Regions from separate parts of the Luteimonas sp. 100069 genome, predicted to be linked through region 2. Evidence: predicted binding sites of a transcription regulator. Region 2 holds the regulator's gene; each other region holds the start of a gene.
The links. Region 2 encodes FliA, which starts transcription of late flagellar genes. Its sites were predicted from a motif close to TAAAGTTTNNCNNNCNNNGGCCGATAA; they were not measured.
Positions count from the first base shown of each region.

Region 1: the regulator FliA is predicted to act here: its motif matches at 3,065-3,091, upstream of EGK76_RS14665 (GGDEF domain-containing protein).
Region 3: the regulator FliA is predicted to act here: its motif matches at 4,078-4,104, upstream of EGK76_RS15120 (HD-GYP domain-containing protein).

Region 1 covers NZ_RPFN01000008.1:59,968-66,469, reverse strand. The annotation lists gene EGK76_RS14685 (alpha/beta hydrolase) at 1-848, shown strand, start outside; gene EGK76_RS14680 (YajD family HNH nuclease) at 968-1,333, shown strand; gene EGK76_RS14675 (hypothetical protein) at 1,450-1,728, shown strand; gene EGK76_RS14670 (FHA domain-containing protein) at 2,110-2,907, opposite strand; gene EGK76_RS14665 (GGDEF domain-containing protein) at 3,139-4,305, shown strand; gene EGK76_RS14660 (FUSC family protein) at 4,759-5,805, shown strand; gene EGK76_RS14655 (DUF4142 domain-containing protein) at 6,069-6,502, shown strand, end outside.
Region 2 covers NZ_RPFN01000001.1:1,352,491-1,358,992, forward strand. The annotation lists gene flhF (flagellar biosynthesis protein FlhF) at 1-1,456, shown strand, start outside; gene EGK76_RS06010 (P-loop NTPase) at 1,443-2,300, shown strand; gene EGK76_RS06015 (RNA polymerase sigma factor FliA) at 2,297-3,061, shown strand; gene cheY (chemotaxis response regulator CheY) at 3,087-3,479, shown strand; gene EGK76_RS06025 (protein phosphatase CheZ) at 3,476-4,081, shown strand; gene EGK76_RS06030 (chemotaxis protein CheA) at 4,085-6,061, shown strand; gene EGK76_RS06035 (flagellar motor protein) at 6,124-6,502, shown strand, end outside.
Region 3 covers NZ_RPFN01000010.1:49,308-55,809, forward strand. The annotation lists gene EGK76_RS15115 (efflux RND transporter permease subunit) at 1-2,725, shown strand, start outside; gene EGK76_RS15120 (HD-GYP domain-containing protein) at 2,744-3,991, opposite strand; gene EGK76_RS15125 (nuclear transport factor 2 family protein) at 4,370-4,900, opposite strand; gene EGK76_RS15130 (hypothetical protein) at 5,015-5,290, opposite strand; gene EGK76_RS15135 (amidohydrolase family protein) at 6,035-6,502, shown strand, end outside.

The DNA of each region.
Region 1 (6,502 bases), on a different contig from region 2:
AGCGCGGCACGGGCGGCTCGGATGGCGACTACAGCCAGGATTTCCGCCTGCTGGCCGCCGATGCCGTCGCCGCGCTGGCGCATGCGCGGCAGTTGCATCCGGACGGGTTCAGCCGCGTCGGCTTCGTCGGCACCAGCCAGGGCGGCTGGGTGGGGCCGCTTGCCGCATCGCGCAGCGATGCCGACTACGTGGTCGCGCTGTACGGCATGGCGGAGAACGCATTGGCCGAGGATCGCGAACAGGTTCTCAACGACCTGCGCGCCAAGGGCTACGGCGACGATGTTCTGGCCAAGGCGCGCGAGGCGACGGATGCAACCGCGCTGCTGATGGCATCGGGGTTCACCCGCGGCTTCGACGAACTCCAGGCTGTCCACGAACGGCATGGCCGCGAGCCCTGGTTCGACGCGATGCAGGGCGAGTTCACTGGCCAGCTCATGCGCATCCCGGCGTGGACGCCGCGGTGGCTGGTGCGGCGCATTGCCGCGCGCCAGGACGTGGGCACAAGCTGGGACTACGAGCCGATGCCGGTGCTGCAGGCGTTGGTGGTCCCGCAGCTGTGGGTGATCGCAGGCGACGACCGGCAAGCGCCGAACGTGGAGACGCTACGGCGGCTGCGCGCCCTGCAGGCGGGCGGGCGTCCGCTGGACCTGGCGGTTTTTCCGGGCACCGACCACGGCATCTACGAGTACGAGCAGGATGGCGACGACCGCATCATGCTGCGCAACCCCGATGGCTACTTCCGCATGATCGCAGACTGGATCAAGACTCCGGGCCTGCGCGGCGCCTATGGCAGTGCGATCCTCGAACCGGCGCCCGCGTCGGACACGACAGCGGCGCCACCCGTCTGAGCCACCGTCTGCGCCACCCGCGCCCGTCCCTGGCCTGCGTGCGGGCCTCTTCGCGCCCTTGGATGGGCGTTGTTGATGCCGCGGTCTCTTGCGACCTCCCCACCGGCTAGAATCCGCCCATGACGACCCCCGATCACGCCAGGCTCGACCGTATCGTTGCCGAGGCCAGGCGCAGCGCCGAGCAGCGCGCCAGCGGATACCGCGAGCGCGCGCTGAAAATGTACCCATGGGTCTGTGGCCGCTGCGCGCGCGAGTTCACCCGCGCCAACGTGCGCGAGCTGACCGTGCACCATCGAAATCACAACCATGACGACAACCCGGCCGACGGCAGCAACTGGGAGCTGTTGTGCGTGTACTGCCACGACAACGAGCACTCCCGACAGCTCGACCATACCGGCGTCAGTGCCCTGGATGCAGAGGACGCCCCGGCCGCGGCCACGTCCAATCCGTTCGCCGATCTGAAGGCGCGGCTGCAGAACCGATAACCGCGCAGGTGCCGTGACCCGCGGCTGGCGGAACAGGCGCGTGCGCCTGCTTCGCATCCGCGAAAGACGCCTCGGGCCCTGTTAGCCTTCCATGTTTTGAATCCAGGATGGAACGAATGAGAGCCACCGTTGTCGGCCTCGTGACGCCGCATCTGCTGCGCGTCGTAGACCTTGCCAATGAAGCGCAGAAAGGCGTCAAGGTGGATTGGCACCTGCGCGACGCCGTCACCACTTCGATGGCCGAAATGGCCGACCAGTTCAATGCTTCGGCGTTGATGAGGGCTTATATCGATGGCCTGGAAAGCGTGGCCAGCCAGGCCCCCGCGGCACGCACGGACTACCTCCGCGCTCTCCAGTCGGCGGCGGAAGCCGCGCGCAGTCTCAGGCGCGATTGACGGCGGATCGGCCGGGCGTTCTGTCTGTGAGCCGGGCGCCTCCCCCGGCATGATGCCGACACCCTGAAGACGGAGGCGGCTGCGGCACCGGCGCCTTTTGCCGGCGCCCGGGAATCCTGCGAGGCGCGTCTTCACCCGAGGCATGCAATCGCTGTCCTGCTGGAACTCTGCTGGCGCAACGTCACGACCGCATTCGCGGCACGTGGTTCTGTCCCGGATCCGGCCAAGCGTTGGCGGGCCGGCACTCGCGGCCGCGGAGCAGGCATTTGCAACTCACAAGGGCGTCCCCGGGGAGGAGCCGCCGAGTCCTTTCGCGCACACCGGAGGATGGGGGAGGGCGAGAACGTGCCGCTCCCCGGCAGGGAGTGCTCCGTGAACGACTCAGCCCAGCGCGAGCGCAGCGATCGCCACCACCGCCGCGGCAGTGAGCATGATGGGCACCCATCTGCGGACCGGCGTGGCGGCGTGCAGCCGCGGCACAGGTTCGCTGGGCGCGGCCCCGGGCGCGGTCTGCCTCGGGATTTCTACGCCCGGTGCCACCAGGACGAAGCGTACGGCGTCCAGGCGGAGTTCGTCGCCCGGGCCCAGAAATCCCTGCTGTACGCGTCTGGAATTGATGTAGGTGCCGTTGGACGAGCCGAGGTCTTCGATCGACAGGCCATCACCGGCCGGTTTCACCATGGCGTGGCGTCGGGAGATCTCTTCGGCAGGCACCGTGATGTCGCACTCCGGCGAACGGCCGATGACCACCGGCCCCGTGACCGGGAAGACCTTGTCGGACAGCGCGCCTGATACGCCGCGCAGTACGAACCGGGGCAGTGCCGCGCGCACGCGGGTGGCGCCGACGTCCTCTTTGTGCTCGCGGGTATCGGCCGCTGCGATGGGATCACGCACGGATTCCTTGAGGACGAACGTCGCGGCCACCGGACCGATGTCGATCTGGTCCCCGTCGCGCAGCGCCATGAGGTCGGAAACCGGCCTGCCGTTGACCGACACCGGGCCGCCGCCGTGCGGCACCTGCACGTTCGCGCCGGTTACCGTGACATGGATCTCGCAGTGGAGAGCGGCGATGCCGTCCGCGCTCAGCACGACCGCGCCGCCGGGTGCCGCGCCGATGCGGTGGAGCCCTGCGCTCAGCGGGACCGGGTCGTGCTCGCCATCGGGGAAAACCAGTTTCATCCTGCTCTCGTGCAATGGCGAAGGCCGGGCCGGCCAACATCGGCGCGTATCTTATCCATGCCCGGGTAGGCATAGGGGGAAGGTTCCGCGAGCGCATGCGACGCGCCCCGGTAGACCTGGCGCGGGTCGGGGCGTCCCGGCCCGACCTCGCAGGCGTTCAAGTCCGCCCGGCGCCGGCCGATACAAGCTTCCGATGCCGCGTCTGCCGCGTGCGCCAGGAGGCTACGGGCCATGGACTCCATCGACATCCTCTTCGCGTATGTGATCGGCGGCTTCGGTGCCTGGGCTGCTGCCCTGATGATGCTGATCGCGGTCCAGGGGGACCGTCTGCATCGCGACGTGCTGCTGCGCTGCGCGCTGGGATTCGCGGTGCTTGGCGCGGGCATGGTGCTCAGCGGCCTCGTCGAGCGCACTGCGCGATGGCCCACCCTCACACTTGCGTTGTCGGCGGTGGTGGCGACGCTGGTGATCTATCGCGCACTGCGCCAACTGGTGGGCGTGCCGCCGATCCCCCGGCCCCGGCGACTCTCCGAGATCGCTGCGCTGTGCCTGCTGTTGCTGGTCGCCTGGTCCGCAGGATCGCGCAGTTTCGCGCTCGCATTCCACCTCGTGGGCCTGGCCCTGTCGCTGGGCCTCACCTGGGCGGTGCGGCGGGCGCTGCTGGCGCCGCGCAATGCGGCGGAGACCGCGATGGCGGCCACCCTGTTGTTCTACGCCGGAACCTGGGTCTTCGCCTTGTATGCAACCCTCCAGCACGATGGACCCGAGCACCGTCACCTGCTCTATGTCGAGCCACCGCTGCTGGCCGCGTACGGCGTGAGCTATGCACTGCTGCCGCTGCTGGTGGGCGCACATGTGCTCAACCTGGCCAACGCGCGCCTGGACCGCCGCCTGCGCCGGCAAGCCAGTACGGACGAGCTCAGCGGTCTGTTGACCCGTCGAGCGCTCAACGAGTGCACAGGGAAGTGGCAGGCGGATGTGCTCGAACGCGGGCGTCAGCCGGTGGTGGTGCTGCTGGACGTCGACCACTTCAAGCGCATCAATGACACCCACGGCCACGAGCGCGGCGATCAGGTGCTGCGAGCGGTCTCCGGCCGCCTGAGCGGCGCGCTGCCGGCGGGCACGCCGCTGTCCCGCTGGGGGGGTGAGGAGTTCCTGGTGTTGCTGGACCCGGCGGATCTGGACGAGGCCGGTGCAACTGCGGAGCGCTTGCGCGAGGCGGTGGGCGGCACGCCGTTCGCGTTCGGTGCCACCTGCCTGCGGGTCACGATCAGCATCGGCGGGGCGCCGTGGCCGGCCGGTGGCGTGTTTTCGCGTGCGGTTGCCAAGGCAGATGCCGCCCTGTACGCCGCCAAGCACGGTGGTCGCGACCAGGTGCGGATGGCTGACGCCGGGTAAGGCGGATCCGTCCTGTGCGCCGGGGGCAGGCGGAGCTCCGTTTCCAGCCATTCCGGTCTGTCCTGCTCGCCCCAGCCTGAGCTTGTCCGCGATCGCCGGCCCGAATGTCGCTTGTCACGCGCGCGTCTCTGCGATCGTTCCTGACGTTGTCCAGGACTGGCCGCGCGCCGCGGTGGATGCTCGCCCGCGCTGCGACGCCGCGCGGCCAATGCTTGCGACACGGCGTGGGGCGGCTTCACACGGCCGTACCGGTGTCGGGCTGAACTTCCGACCGTTGCCCGGGCCGGAGCAATGGCCCGACAGCTCAGGCCGCGCCGTCACCCTCTTGCGCTTGATGCAGCGCTGCCTCCATCGGCTGCTGCGCCAACGGCGTTCGTGGCTGGCGGCGCTGGGTGTCCACCGGGCCGTGCCCCGCGTAATGCGTTGCCCGTCGATTGCGCTCAGGAGAACGGCATGGCGATCGTGGACGTGCTCAGGGACGACCGGGCCTGGAAGCAGGGCGTGCGTACCGCCGTGGCGGCCGCGGTGTCCTTCCTGTTCGCCGAGGCGTTCTCGTTGCCGCAGGGCTACTGGGCGGTGATCAGCGCGGTGCTGATCACCCAGGAAACCATGGGCGCGACAGTGCAGGCCGTCCGCGTCCGCCTGGTGGGGACGTTTGCGGGTGCGGCGATCGGCTTCCTGCTGGCGATGGTCACGCCCTCGGGCGAGTGGGGCACGCTTGTCGCGCTGGTGATCTCCACCGGCTGGCTCGCGATCTTCGCGGTGCGCTACCCGAGCCTGCGCATCGCGCCGATGACCGCGGCGATCATGCTGGTCGCCGCGCCCAGCCACGCCGACGTGGTCGTTTCCGCCGGGCACCGGGTGCTGGAGATCCTGATCGGTTGTCTGATCGGGATCGGCGTGCAGCTGCTGGTGTTTCCGCGCCGCGCCGAGACGCTGCTGCGCAGCGAGGTGGCGGAGGTGCTGGTGTTGCTGGGCCAGGTGATCGTCGCCCCCCGCGACGGCGCCAACGCCGCGCTCGACGGCAAGCTCGACGAGGCGTTCGCCCGCCTGGACGCGTTCGGTCAACAGGCCGAGGCCGAGCGGTTCGGCCGGGAGCACGGCGGAGCGGTCGATCCGGACAGGGTCAATCATGCGCTGCGCCACCTGCGCATTGCGGTATCCGGCCTGCACAGGGTGTGGCGCCGTGCACTCCGCGATGGGGACAGCCACGTCGCGGCCGGACTGCGGGCGGTCGGCGAGGCCATTCGTGCCTATCTCCTCGAGCTCGCAGCCGAATTCGGCCACGGCGGGCCGGCCGCCAACAGCCGACGTGTGGTCCAGGCCGCGGCACGGTTGCCGCGTGTCGCACCGCCGGGTGGCTCCGCCGCGGATGACCAGATGGTCGTCTCCTACGGCGACGCGCTGGATCAGGCAAAGCTGGCGCTGGACCAGTTGCGCGACGCTGTCACCGGCGCGCGCACGCCCCCGCGCCCGACACCTGGGCAGTCGCGATCGTGAATGTGCCGACCGCCTGGTCGGTCCGTCCGCTGTGTTGGCCCGCCCTGCCGGACCATCATTCTGCAGGGCGGCACAGGGCGCGTGCGCGCTAGTGCTCGGAAGGGAGGCGATTGGCGGCGCAGCCTGGCAGGCACACCGGTTGTCCGGGCCCCGGAACGGCCACGCTGGTATCCAGGAGTTTCTACCGGGTCCGGGTATTCACCGTGCCATAGCATTTGCCGGACTACCTTCGCTATACCCCCCTTCCGGCCCGGGAATCCCCCATGAATATCGCACCGACCCTGCTTGCTGCAGCTCTCGCGTTGGTCCTCTCCGCATGTGATGACAAAAAGAACGATCGGTCTGCCGACAGCACCGCCGGTACCGGCACCTCCGCCGCCGGAAGCACCACCGCCGGCAGTGGTGCCACCGCTCCACCCACCGATACGTCGAACACCGCTGCGAACACCGCCGCGGACGCAGGCACCGCAACGACTGGCGCCAGCACGACGGCGGATGCGACACACGATGCCACCGCTGCCGCGCACGGCACGCTGTCGGAGTCCGATCGCAAGGCCCTCCGGGAGGTGGCTGAGATCGACCGCCATGAGATCGCGGCCGCGAAGCATGCTTTGAACAAGAAGAACATGAAAGAAGCCGTGCGCAGTTATGCGGAAACCCTGCTTGCGGACCACACCCGCGATCTCGAGGCCACCGA
Region 2 (6,502 bases):
CCTGTCCAACCGGCGTACCGACGAAGGCGTCGAGATCGTCGCGGCCAGCAACTACGACGAAGGCTATGTGCGGGCGATCGCGGAGGCGCAGCGAGAGGCGCCGGCGGTCGCTACGCCAGCGCCTGCGGCCGCGCAGGCCAGCCCCGGCGCACGCGATGCCGAGCCGGCCCTGGCGCCGTCCGAACGCTGGCTGCGCGACCTCGCGGCGCCCGGTGCCCCGCCTGCCGCGCAGACAAGCGCCGCGCCGCCCGCCGAAATGAAAACGACGATGCAGCCGCCAGCGCCGCCGCCGGCAGCATCGGCCCCGGTGCCGGCTGCATTCGCTGTACCTGCAGAGCCGGCCCGCTTCGACCTCGACGGCCCGACCTTCGCCGAGCTGCTGGCCGCCGGCCATCGCGACGGGACACCGGCACATGCGCTCGCGCCGCGCCTGCCGACGCCACCACCACCGCCCGTTCATGCACCGGCGGACGAAGACGACAGGATTCCGTCGCCAGCCCCCGCACGTGCAGCGCTGACGGCGGTTGCACCCCTGCCGGCGCCGTCCAGCGACGGGGAACTGGCGCGGATGCGCGATGAGCTGGCGCAGATGCGCATGATGATCGAGCGCGAAATGGCGCGGCTCACCGACGAGCGGCTGCGCGGTTCGCCGGCGCGCGCCCAGGCAATGGAACTGATGGACGATTACGGCTTCGACGCCGGCATCACCCGCGACACCGTCCTGCAGATCCCGGCCGATACACCGGCCGCGCGCGTACGTGGGCTGATGCTGGCGCTGCTGTCCAAGCGCCTGCCGATCTGCCCGGTGGATCCGCTGACCGAAGCGGGCGTGATCGCCCTGGTCGGCCCCACCGGTGCGGGCAAGACCACGACCATCGCCAAGCTCGCGGCGCTCTACGCCGCCCAGCACCAGCCGCGCGACATCGCCCTGGTGACCACCGACACCTCGCGCATCGGTGGCCGCGAGCAGCTGCACAGCTACGGCCGCCAGCTCGGCATCGCCGTGCACGAAGCCGACAGCGAGACCGGGCTGGTCACGCTGCTGCAGAAACTGCAGGACTACCGGCTGGTGCTGGTCGACACCGCGGGCCTGAGCCAGCGCGACCGCGCCCTGGCCGGCCAGCTCAACTGGCTGCGCGCCGCGCGCAACGTGCGCACCCTGCTGGTGCTGCCCGCCAATACCCATTTCGCCGACCTCGACGAGGTGGTGCGCCGCTTCGACAGCGTGCGCCCGCAGGGCGTGGTGCTCACCAAGCTCGACGAGACCGGTCGCCTCGGCAGTGCCCTGTCGGTTGCCGTCGATCACCAGTTGCCGCTGACCTGGGTGACCGACGGCCAGCGCATTCCCGACGACCTGCACCGGGCCAACGCGGCCCATCTGGTCCTCCGCCTTGAAGATCTGCGCCGAGATGCCGATAAGCCGATTGCCCCGGAACACACCCATGCCGTCGCCTGAGCTGCTGCCGATGTCGTCCCCGCCCTTCCAGCCCGTCCGCACCCTCGCCGTCACCGGCGGCAAGGGCGGCGTGGGCAAGACCAACGTGTCGGCGAATCTGGCCGTGGCGCTGTCGGGCATGGGCCAGCGCACCCTGCTGCTGGACGCCGATCTGGGCCTGGCCAACGTCGACGTGCTGCTCGGGCTTTCGCCAAAGCACACGCTGGCCGACCTGGTCGCGGGTCGCTGCGAACTCGACGAGATCATCCTTGAAGGCCCGAACGGGGTACTGGTCGTACCGGCCGCGTCCGGCCGACGCCACATGGCCGAGCTGCGCCCGGCCGAACACGCCGGCCTGGTCAATGTCTTCAACGACCTGCAGCGCGATCTCGACCTGTTGGTGGTCGATACCGCCGCCGGCATCACCGATTCGGTGCTCACCTTCTGCCAGGCCGCGCAGGACGCCCTGGTCGTCGTCTGCGACGAGCCCGCCTCGATCACCGATGCGTACGCATTGATCAAGGTGCTGGCGCGCGAGCGCGGCGTGGATCGCGTGCAGGTCGTCGCCAACATGGTCCGTAGTCCGCAGGAGGGGCGCAACCTGCATGACAAGCTCTCGCGCGTCTGCGAGCGCTTCATCGGCGACGTGTCGCTGAACTATCTCGGCGCGGTTCCGCAGTGCGACTGGCTGCGCATGGCCGTGCAGCGCCAGCAAGCCGTGGTCGCCGCCTACCCGGGCAGTCCGTCGGCGCGGGCACTGATGGAGATCGCCCAGCGCATCTCGCGCTGGCAGGCACCCACCGCGCCGCGCGGCCATGTCGAGTTCTTCGTCGAGCGCATGCTGCGCCAGGGGGCTGTCGCATGAGCCTCGCCGCGCGCCAGCACTACCAGGCGGTGCAACGCAGCGTGGCCGCAGAGGTCGATCCGCTTGTCCAGCACGCCGAACTGGTGCGCCGCATCGCCCACCATCTCGCCGCGCGACTGCCGGCCAGCGTGGAGATCGACGACCTCGTGCAGGCCGGCATGATCGGCCTGCTGGAAGCCTCGCGCAGCTACGACGCCGAACAGGGCGCGTCCTTCGAGACCTATGCCTCGATCCGCATCCGCGGCTCGATGATCGACGAGATCCGCCGCGGCGACTGGGTACCGCGTTCGGTACACCGGCGGGCCCGCGAAGCCGCTTCGGCGATCCGCCAGATCGAGCAGAGCACCGGCCGACCGGCGAGTGCGCAGGACGTCGCGGCCAAGCTCGAAATGCCGCTCGACGACTACCAGCGCCTGCTCGAGGATGCGGCCCGCGGCCAGGTCCTGAGCCTGGACTCGCACATCGAGGACCACGGCGAGGTCGAGCCCGCGAATCGCGGCGGCGGTCCCACGCCCCAGGAGAATCTGGTGCGCGACGAGTTCGGCCGCGAGCTGATGACCGCGATCGGACACCTGCCCGAACGCGAGCAGCTGGTGCTGTCGCTGTACTACGAGCAGGAACTCAACCTGAAAGAGATCGGCGCCGTCCTCGGCGTCAGCGAGTCGCGCGTCTGCCAGATCCATGGCCAGGCGATGCTGCGGCTGCGTGGCCGTCTCACCGCCTTCCAACTCGCCGACACCGGATACGGTGCCGACGACTGATGTCACGCTCACACTGGAGTCCGTTTTGAACAAGAACATCCGCATCCTGGTCGTCGACGATTTCTCGACGATGCGCCGGATCGTCAAGAACCTGCTGTCCGATCTGGGCTTCAACAACACCGTCGAGGCGGAGGACGGCAACAGTGCGATGGCCGTGCTGCGTCAGGACGCGGTGGAGCTGGTGATCACCGACTGGAACATGCCCGGCATGACCGGCATCGAACTGCTGCGCGAGATCCGCGCCGACGCCAGGTTCCGCACCCTGCCGGTACTGATGGTGACCGCCGAGGCCAAGCGCGAGCAGATCATCGAAGCGGCGCAGACCGGCGTGAACGGCTACATCATCAAGCCGTTCACCGCGCAGACGCTGGAAGAGAAGCTCGGCAAGATCTTCGAGCGCCTGGGCACCGCTGCATGAGCACCACCGACATCGAGCGCGCCCGCCTCGCAAGTCTGCTGCACGACGCGCTCGAGGCGCTCGAGCGTGACGACGAAGCCGGCTGGCGCGAGCACGTCAATGCGCTGGCGAACGCCCGCGCACGCACGCTGGTCACCGGCCTGGGCCGGCTGGCGCGCGAGCTGTCGCAGGCCCTCGACACCCTGCCGGCCGCGCCCGGCGAAGCCGGCCCTGGGCTCGACGACGCCTGCGCGCGTCTCGACCACGTGGTCGAGATGACCGAGCAGGCGACCCATCGCACGCTCGATCTCATCGACGACAGCCGCGCCCTGGTAGCCCGACTCAAGGAAGGCCCGCTCGACGACACCCAGACCGGCACGATCGAATCGCTGCGCGAGAACCTGCGAGAGATGGCGCTGGCGCAGAGCCACCAGGATCTCGGCGGCCAGATCATCCGTCGCGTGGCCGGCATCGTGCGCGGCGTGCACGAGGGATTCGGTGCACTGGGCCTGCCGCCCCGCGACGACGACGCGCGTGGCAACGGCCCGGCCGTTTCCGGCCTGGACCGCAACACCGTCGGTCAGAGCGATGCCGACGACCTGCTGTCGAACCTGGGACTCTGAGCCGTGCAGGCCCCCGACATCGTCGCCGACTTCGTGCTCGAGGCACGCGAACTGCTGGACGATCTCGGCGGCCAGCTGGTAGGCCTGGAGCAGACGCCCGACGATCGCGAGCGCCTCAATGCGGTGTTCAGGGCGTTCCACACGCTCAAGGGCGGCGCCGGCTTCCTCGGCGCGGCGCCGCTGGTGCAGCTGTGCCATGCCGCGGAGGAAACCCTGGGCATGGTGCGCGCCGGCCAGGCCGCGCTGCTGCCGCGTCATTTCGACGCCGCGCAGCAGTCGCTCGACTGGCTGCAGGCGATGGTCGATGCCATCGAACATGAGGACACGGTGCCGAGCGCGCCGGATGCGCTGATCGCCGGCTTTGCGCCCTACGACGCGCCGGTGGCCACGCCAACGCGCGCCGCGCCGCCTGCCCCGGGAGTCGCCGCGCCCGGGGCCGCGATGATCTCCGACGACGAGTTCGAGGCGCTGCTCGACCAGTTGCACGGCGCCAGTGCGCCGGGACTGCAGGCGCCCCCCGCCGGCGCCGCGGAACCGATCGGCGACGACGAATTCGAGGCGCTGCTCGACCAGCTTCACGGCAACGCCGCCCCAGGCGCCACGACGTCGGGCACCGGGCCAGGGCGTCCAACGGCGCCTGCCGGGACGATCGGCGATGACGAGTTCGAAGCGCTGCTCGACCAGCTGCATGGCGGCGCGCCTCCGGGAGCGACGCGGCCCGCCGGCGCGCCTGCTGCCCCTGCCGCCGCAGCTGCCGTGGCCGCGCCACCGCCGCGACGCGCTTCGCCCTCGTCGGCGGCGGGCGCGACCGGGGCCGCATCGCCTGCCGCCGAGCGCGAGCAGACCGTGCGTGTGGACACCAGGCGCCTGGACGTGATCGTCGATCTGGTCGGCGAGCTGGTGCTGGCACGCAACCGGCTCAAGACCCTGCGCGCGCGCCTGCGCGACGAGGATCTCGACCGCGCGGTGACCACGCTCGACAACGCCACCGCCCGCCTGCAGGGGGCGGTCATGCGTACGCGCATGCAGCCTGTCGGCAAGGTGTTCTCGCGCTTTCCCAAGCTCGCCCGCGACGTCGCCCGCGCGCTCGACAAGGAGGTGGAGCTGGAGCTCGTCGGCGCCGAAACCGAACTCGACCGCAACCTCGTCGAGGCACTGGCCGATCCGCTGATCCATCTGGTGCGCAACGCCATCGACCACGGCATCGAGATGCCGGCGTTGCGCGAAGCCACCGGCAAGCCGCGACTCGGGCACGTTCGCCTGAGCGCGCAGCAGCAGGGCGACTATGTCGGCATCGAGATCCAGGACGACGGCGCCGGAATCGATCCCGAGCGTCTGCGCTCCAAGGCGCGCGACAAGGGGCTGATCGACGCCGAATCGGCCGCCCGGCTCAGCGCCGAGGAGTGCCTCAACCTGATCTTCATGGCCGGTTTTTCCACCCGCGACGAAGTCAGCGACATTTCCGGCCGCGGCGTCGGCATGGACGTGGTGCAATCGCGCATCCGCGAACTCGGCGGACAGATCCAGGTGACCTCCGAACTCGGTCGCGGCAGCCGCTTTTCGCTGCGCGTGCCGCTGACCCTGGCGATCCTGCCGACGCTGCTGGTGCATGCCGCGGGCGACGCCTACGCGCTGCCGCTGGCGCGCGTGCAGGAAGTGTTGCACGCGCCGTCGCGCACGGTGAACTGGTTCGACGGGCGCGCCGCGCTCGACCGCCGCTCGCACACGCTCTCGCTGCTGGACCTGCGCCACTGGCTGGGCCGGCCCGTGGAGGACGCGGCGCTGCTGACGATCGTCGTCCTGCAACGCGGCGACAGCCGCTTCGGCCTGGTCGTCGACGAAGTGCGTGGGCGCGAGGAGGTGGTGATCAAGCCGCTGCCCAGGGCGCTGCGCGGACTGCCCGGTTATGCCGGCGCCACGCTGATCGGTGACGGGCGGCTGGCGCTGATTCTCGACGTCGACGCGCTGCGCCTGCGCTGAAGCCGGCGCCGCCCGTCGGCGCCTCCATTCAAGTCTCGCCTGTCTCCGCCGATACCTATTCCATGGACCTCTTCAGCGTCGCCGGACTCGTACTTGCCCTGATTGCGATCATCGGCGGCAGTGTGCTCAAGGGTGCGGGGCTGGGCGCGCTCTGGTCGCCCGCCGCCTTCGTGATCGTCATGGTCGGCACTGTCGCCGCGATCATGCTGCACACGCCCGGCAGCACCCTCAAACATGCCTTCAAAATCGCCGGCTGGGTGGTCAGGCCACCGGTTTCCGATCGTGCGGCACTGATCGCGCAGCTGATCGAGTGGAGCAACGTCTCGCGCAAGCAGGGTCTGCTGGGCCTGGAAAGCCATGTCGCGGCGCAGACCGATCCCTTCCTCAAGAAGGGCCTTCAGATGCTTGTCGATGGCGTCGAGCCCGAAGCGATCCGGCACA
Region 3 (6,502 bases), on a different contig from region 2:
CGGCGAAGGCTTCGACGACGCGATCAAGAAGGACTACGCCGACCGCATCCAGCGCGAGCTGCAGCTGCTCGACGATGTCGGCAAGGTCGAACTGATCGGCCTGCAGGACGAGAAGGTCTTCATCGAAATCAGCAACACCCGGCTGGCGACACTGGGCATTCCGATGGCGGCGGTGCAGCAGGCGCTGTCGGAACAGAACGCGCTGGTGCCGGCCGGCTTCTTCGAGACCGACAGCGCGCGGGTGCAGTTGCGTGTGGAAGGCGCGTTCGCCTCGGTCGAGGCGATCCGCGAATTCCCGATCCGTGCCGGCGATCGCACGGTGCGCCTGGGCGACATCGCGACTGTCGAGCGCGGCTTCAATGATCCGGCCGCGCCGCGCATGCGTTTCATGGGCGAGGACGCCATCGGCATCGCGGTGGCGATGCACGAGGGCGGCGACATCCTCAAGCTCGGCAAGCGGCTGGAGGCCGAATTCGCCCGCCTGCAGGAGTCCCTGCCTGCCGGCATGGAGCTGCGCAAGGTGTCGGATCAGCCGCGCGCCGTGCGCGATTCGGTCGGCGAGTTCGTCAAGGTGCTCGCCGAAGCGGTGATCATCGTGCTGCTGGTGAGCTTCGTCTCGCTGGGCTTCCGCACCGGGCTGGTGGTCGCGGTGTCGATTCCGCTGGTGCTTGCGATGACCTTCATCGCGATGGACCAGTTCGGCATCGGCCTGCACAAGATCTCGCTGGGCGCGCTGGTGCTCGCGCTCGGATTGATGGTCGACGACGCGATCATCGCGGTGGAGATGATGGCCATCCGCATGGAGCAGGGGGATTCGCGCCTCGCGGCGGCAAGTTATGCCTGGACCCACACCGCGTTTCCGATGCTGACCGGAACCCTGGTCACCGCGGCGGGTTTCCTGCCGATCGCGACCGCGGCCTCGAGCACCGGCGAGTACACGCGTTCGCTGTTCCAGGTGGTGACGATCGCGCTGGTGGTGTCGTGGATCGCCGCGGTGCTGTTCATTCCGCTGCTCGGCGAGAAGATGCTGCCCGATCTTGCCAAGCCCCGGCCGCCGCGCCCCGGCTCGCTGCCCGCGCGCTGGCGCGACATGCGCAGCCGCATGGCCGCTCGCTGGCCGCGGCTTGCATTCGCACTGGCGCCGGCCGAGCCCCATTCGCACGCGCATGATCCCTACCAGCGGCCGTTCTATCGCCGCTTCCGCACCTGGCTGCACTGGTCGCTGACCCACCGCTGGCTGGTGATCGGCGCGACCGCGGCGCTCTTCGTCGCGTCGCTGCTGTTGTTCCGCTTCGTGCCGCAGCAGTTCTTCCCCGACTCGACGCGGCTGGAGCTGATGGTCGACATGGAGCTGGCCGAAGGCAGCTCGCTCCGGGCGACCGAGCAGGCCGCGGCGCGTCTGGATGCGATGCTCGAGAACCGCCCGGGCATCGACAGCCGCGTGGCGTATGTCGGCACCGGATCCCCGCGCTTCTATCTGCCGCTGGACCAGCAGCTGCCGCAGGCGAACTTCGCCCAGTTCGTCGTCACGACGACCGACGTCGACGCGCGCGAGCGCATTCGCGCCTGGCTGACCGATGAGGTGGCACCGGCCTTCCCCGAACTGCAGTTGCGCGTGACCCGGCTCGAAACCGGTCCGCCGGTCGGGTATCCGGTGCAGTTGCGGGTGTCCGGCGAACATGTGGAGCGCGTGCGCGGCATCGCCGATGCGATCGCCGCACAGGTGCGCGCGAATCCGCACGTCGCCAACGTCAATCTCGACTGGGACGAGCCCAGCCGCATCGTGCGCCTGGTCATCGACCAGGAACGTGCGCGCGTGCTCGGCGTGAGTTCGCAGCAGCTGGCGCAGTCCCTGTCGAGCTCGCTGTCGGGGCTTCCGATCGGGACCTATCGCGAAGGCCGCGAGTTGATCGGCCTCGTCCTGCGCGGGACGGATGACGAGCGCGACCGGCTGGAGATGCTCGAGAGCCTGGCGATTACCACGGCCAACGGCCAGGCGGTGCCGCTCGGCCAGGTGGCGCGGCTGGAATCGACGTTCGAGGACGGCATCATCTGGCACCGCGACCGACTGCCGACGATCACCGTGCGCGCCGACATCCGCGACGAGGTCACCCCGCCGACGGTGGTCGCCCAGATCCTGCCGACGCTCGAGGACATCCGCGCGTCGATGCCCGAGGGCTACCGGCTCGAGACCGGCGGCACGGTCGAGGATTCCGCCAAGGGCCAGGATTCGATCAAGGCCGGGCTTCCGCTGTTCCTGCTGGTGGTGGTGACGCTGCTGATGGTGCAGCTGCGCAGCTTCTCGCGCGCGGCGCTGGTGCTGTTGACCGCGCCGCTCGGCATGATCGGCGTCACCCTGTTCCTGCTGGTGTTCCGGGTGCCCTTCGGCTTTGTCGCGATGCTCGGCACGATCGCCCTGGCCGGCATGATCATGCGCAACTCGATCATCCTGGTCGACCAGATCGAACAGGACATCGCGGCCGGCCACGCGCGCTGGGACGCGGTGATCGATGCCACGGTGCGCCGTTTCCGCCCGATCGTGCTGACCGCCGCCGCGGCGATCCTGGCGATGATTCCGCTCTCGCGCAGTGTCTTCTTCGGGCCGATGGCGGTGGCGATCATGGGCGGCCTGACCGTGGCCACGCTGCTGACGCTGACCTTCCTGCCGGCCCTGTATGCGGCGTGGTTCAAGGTGCGCGAGGACGAAACGCCGCCGGCCGCATGAGCGGCGACCGGCGGCGGGTCAGGGCAACCAGAGCTTCTCCAGGTCCCGCAGGCCCCAGTCGCCCGGTGCCTCCGACTGCACGATGCGGTCGTCGCAGCCGGCGAGCGACAGGTCGACATCCCGCATCAGCACGCGCGCCTGCCGGCGCGTGCAGTGGAAGATCCGCACCCGCGGCTTCAACAGCGCGGTGGGCACCTGTTCGATCACCACCGCCAGGTGCTGCGACTGCAGGCGCACCAGTGTGCCCACCGGATAGATGCCCAGGCTCTTGACGAAGGCCTGGAAGATGGCCGGATCGAAATGCCCGGTCCACGATGCCATGCGCTTGAGCGATTCCGCCGGGCACCAGCCGCGCTTGTAGGGCCGGTCGGAGGTGATCGCGTCGTAGACATCGCAGACCGCCGCCATCCTGGCCATCTGCGAGATGCGTTCTCCGGGCAGCCGGTGCGGATAGCCGGTGCCGTCCATCTTCTCGTGATGGTGCAGGGCGATGTCGAGCGCCGCCGCGTCGTCGACGCCGCTCTCCAGCAGCAGCCGATGGCCATCCTCGGGGTGCCGGCGCATGGTGCTGTATTCGTCCTCGGTCAGGCTGCCCGGCTTGTTGAGTACGTGCAGCGGCGCGACCGCCTTGCCCATGTCGTGCAGCAGGCCGCCCTTCGCTGCGGCGTGCACCGCGTCCTCCGGCAGGCCCAGCCGCCGGGCCAGGGCCGTCATCAGCCCGGCCACGGCCATCGAATGCAGGTAGGTGTAGTCGTCCGCGGTCTTCAGCCGCGCCACACTGACCAGTGCATGCGGGTTTCGCAGCACCGAATCGCAGACCGCATCGACCAGTGGATCGGCCGCGTCAGGATCGATGGCGCGGCCCAGGCGGGCCTCGGAGAACATCGCCTCGACCAGCGCCCGGCCCGACGCCAGCAGCTGCCGGGCATTCCGGACCTCGTTCTCGAAGTTCGCTACACCCTTCCGGGGGGCGGCCGGCGCGGAAGGCGGCTGCGCAGCCTGGGCCGGCTCGGGCTGCGGCTGCGGTGCAGGTGCAGGTGCAGGTGCAGGTGCAGCTTCGGCAGGAAGGTGGGCGTCCGCCTCGGGGGCAAGCCCCAGGCTCACGTCGATGACCAGCTCCGGCACCCCGCTGTCGCGGATCCGGCTCACTGCTTCCGCGTCGGCCAGAAACGAGCTGCGCCAGAACGGGTGATCCAGCCAAGAGCCCGACAGGCGCTGGACGTACATTCCCGGACGAAGCTGATCGGAGCGGATCGTACGCAGCATGGCCGGCCAGGAAGGACGTGCAGTGATGGGCGCATGCGGGGCACGCATGCCGGGCCGCCTTTGCGGCAGGACGGTCGCCATCTGCGTTGTCGGCCGGTCGGGAGCGGACTTGAGGCCAGGACCAGGCGTTGCCGCACCCCCACCTCGGCGCAGCCACGTGCTCGGCCGTGCCCAGGACTCGGGCACGACGTGTCTGCAGCAGTGAGCGCGGCAAGCCCTGGGCAGATGGCTCCCGAGCATCATCGGGTACCTGCGTTGCACTACTGGCCCAAGTGCACTGGCGGCGGCCTGAGAGACGCCCTGATCAAGCTGCGTCGCGATGCCGCGCCCGATTGAATGAGGCCTGAGGCTTCACCGCACACAGGCCCTCACCAACCGCTACTCCGTTGGAGGCGTGGGGCGGTGATCGAAGCTCAACACCCTCGCCAGCTTCCAGCTGTCGCCCTCGCGTTTCCACAGATGCACGAACTGCGCGATTTCGGCGCCGGGCTCTCCGGCCCTTGCGAAACTGTGCCGACCGGTCTGTATCGCGCCGTAGCCCTGCATCGGGTAGACCTCGAGGCTTCCGGGAACCAGCGTCCTGGTGACCCCGTCGTCACGCGGGCAGGACTTCAAGCTTCGAACCTCGTCACCAAAAGCTGCGCCGGTACGATCGTGATAGAACTCCGCGTCCTCGGTGAATACCGCGGCGAAATCATCCGCGTCGCACGTAACAAAGGCGGCTTCAAAGCGCGCGCTGTCCATGCGTTCCAGCTCGTCGTAGAGCGGGCCGCCGCGTGCCGTGTCCTGTGCAAAGCCGGCCTGGGCAAGGAGTGCCAGCAGTGCGGCGGCAACACCCTGGCCCCAGTGGAAGTGCGGAGCGCCGGAGCGACGCCGGCCCCTGCTCATGGAAGGGATGACGGTGCGCATGGTTTCTCCCTGTAAGACCGAGTGTCCGAAGCCGCGGGCGCTTGCGTGAACTCCATGGCAGCCGCTACCTGCTGGCACTTTGCCCGACGCAACGGCGTCGGCCTGCATGGACTGTCAGGACGCGTTGCGGCGCCGGCGCCACGCGGAAACGAGCCCGCCCAGGGCTGCCCCGATCGCGGCACCGTACAAGGCGCCGCTGGAGAAGTGATGGCCGGTGAAGTGGGCAATGCCAGCTCCGAGCGGCATTGCGACCAGGGCGACCGAGGCACGCTTGCGTCCCTCGCTCAGGCGCTGCGCCTCCACCGCACGTTTGTGGCGGAGTTCCGCCTGGACTTTCAGGTCCGGCTCGAGGATGGCTTGAGCGATCGCCTCTGCCCGTGACTTGTCCATCATCTGCTCCTCCAATCCACGCCCCGACAATTGAACCCAGCCGTCCGTAACGCGAACGGTACCGACGGCGATGATATCCAGAAACCGACATAATCAGCGAAGGCGGGCAGGGCCGGTTCGAATGGAGTTGGCTGGCCATTCTCTCGCGGTAAAAGCGGCCAGTCAGAACTGCTGCGCAGAGTCGAACACGCGCATTCGAATAAATGCCGTCCAATGCGCCATGACCCGCGCCAGTGCCGATGGCAAAGCCAGCGAGGCCAAACCAGGCGGCGGTGCTGAGCCTGCGGCTTGACTCCGCTCCGGCCCAGGCATGCTCGAGCAGTCGCATCGGCTCGATTCGTGATCTGTCGTGACCTTGCACCTTCCTTTTCGAGGACGGCCTGAGGCCCTGATCCAGGCATCCGCGAAGTGGTGCCCGCCGCGGTGCGAGCCCAGCTGGCCAGTCGCGTCGCGCAGTCCCCGCGACGGACCCACGTTGACGGCCATATCGCGCCCGAAGACTCGATCAGCCACGCGAACCAGGAGCACGTCGAACGCGCCGCACGGCCGCCGCGCCCACCGCGAGCAAGCCGCATCACGCCTCAAGCGGCGCGTTTCAATGGCTCGCGTGCTCCCAGCTCCATTGCGGATCGCCCGCGATGCAAGCCAAACGATGCCCGGGGCCGAGTCCGCGCCGTGTCGGCTGCGGGAGGCCGCTCGCATGCCCGCATACAATGCCGCTCGCCGTCCGTTGAGCCTCTGCACATGCGCCCCGTCCTGCTTGCCGGTTTCCTGTTTCCCGCCCTCCTGTTCGCCTCCATGGCGCTGCCGGCCTCTCCAGGCACGGTCGCCGTGGCTGCGCAGCCAACAGGGCCTGGCGCCAGTGCCGTGCTGCTGGGCCGGCTGTTCGATGCACGCTCGGGCAAGGTCGTCGAACAGGGCGTGGTCGTCGTCGCCGGCGACCGCATCCGCTGTGCCGGACAAGAGTGGGATTGCGCGCGGCCGCGAGGCGCGGCAGTGCACGACTACGGCCGCTCCATGCTGCTGCCCGGGCTGATCGATCTACACGTGCATGCGCGGCCGCACTACATCGGCGCCTTCGTGCCGTCGGGCGTGACCACGGTGCGCGACGCCAACAACACCCTGACCACCATCGCCATGCTGCACGCCGCCCCGGGCGCACCGCGCATCCTCACCAGCGGCCCGGCGCTGGACGGACCCGCCAGCGTGCTG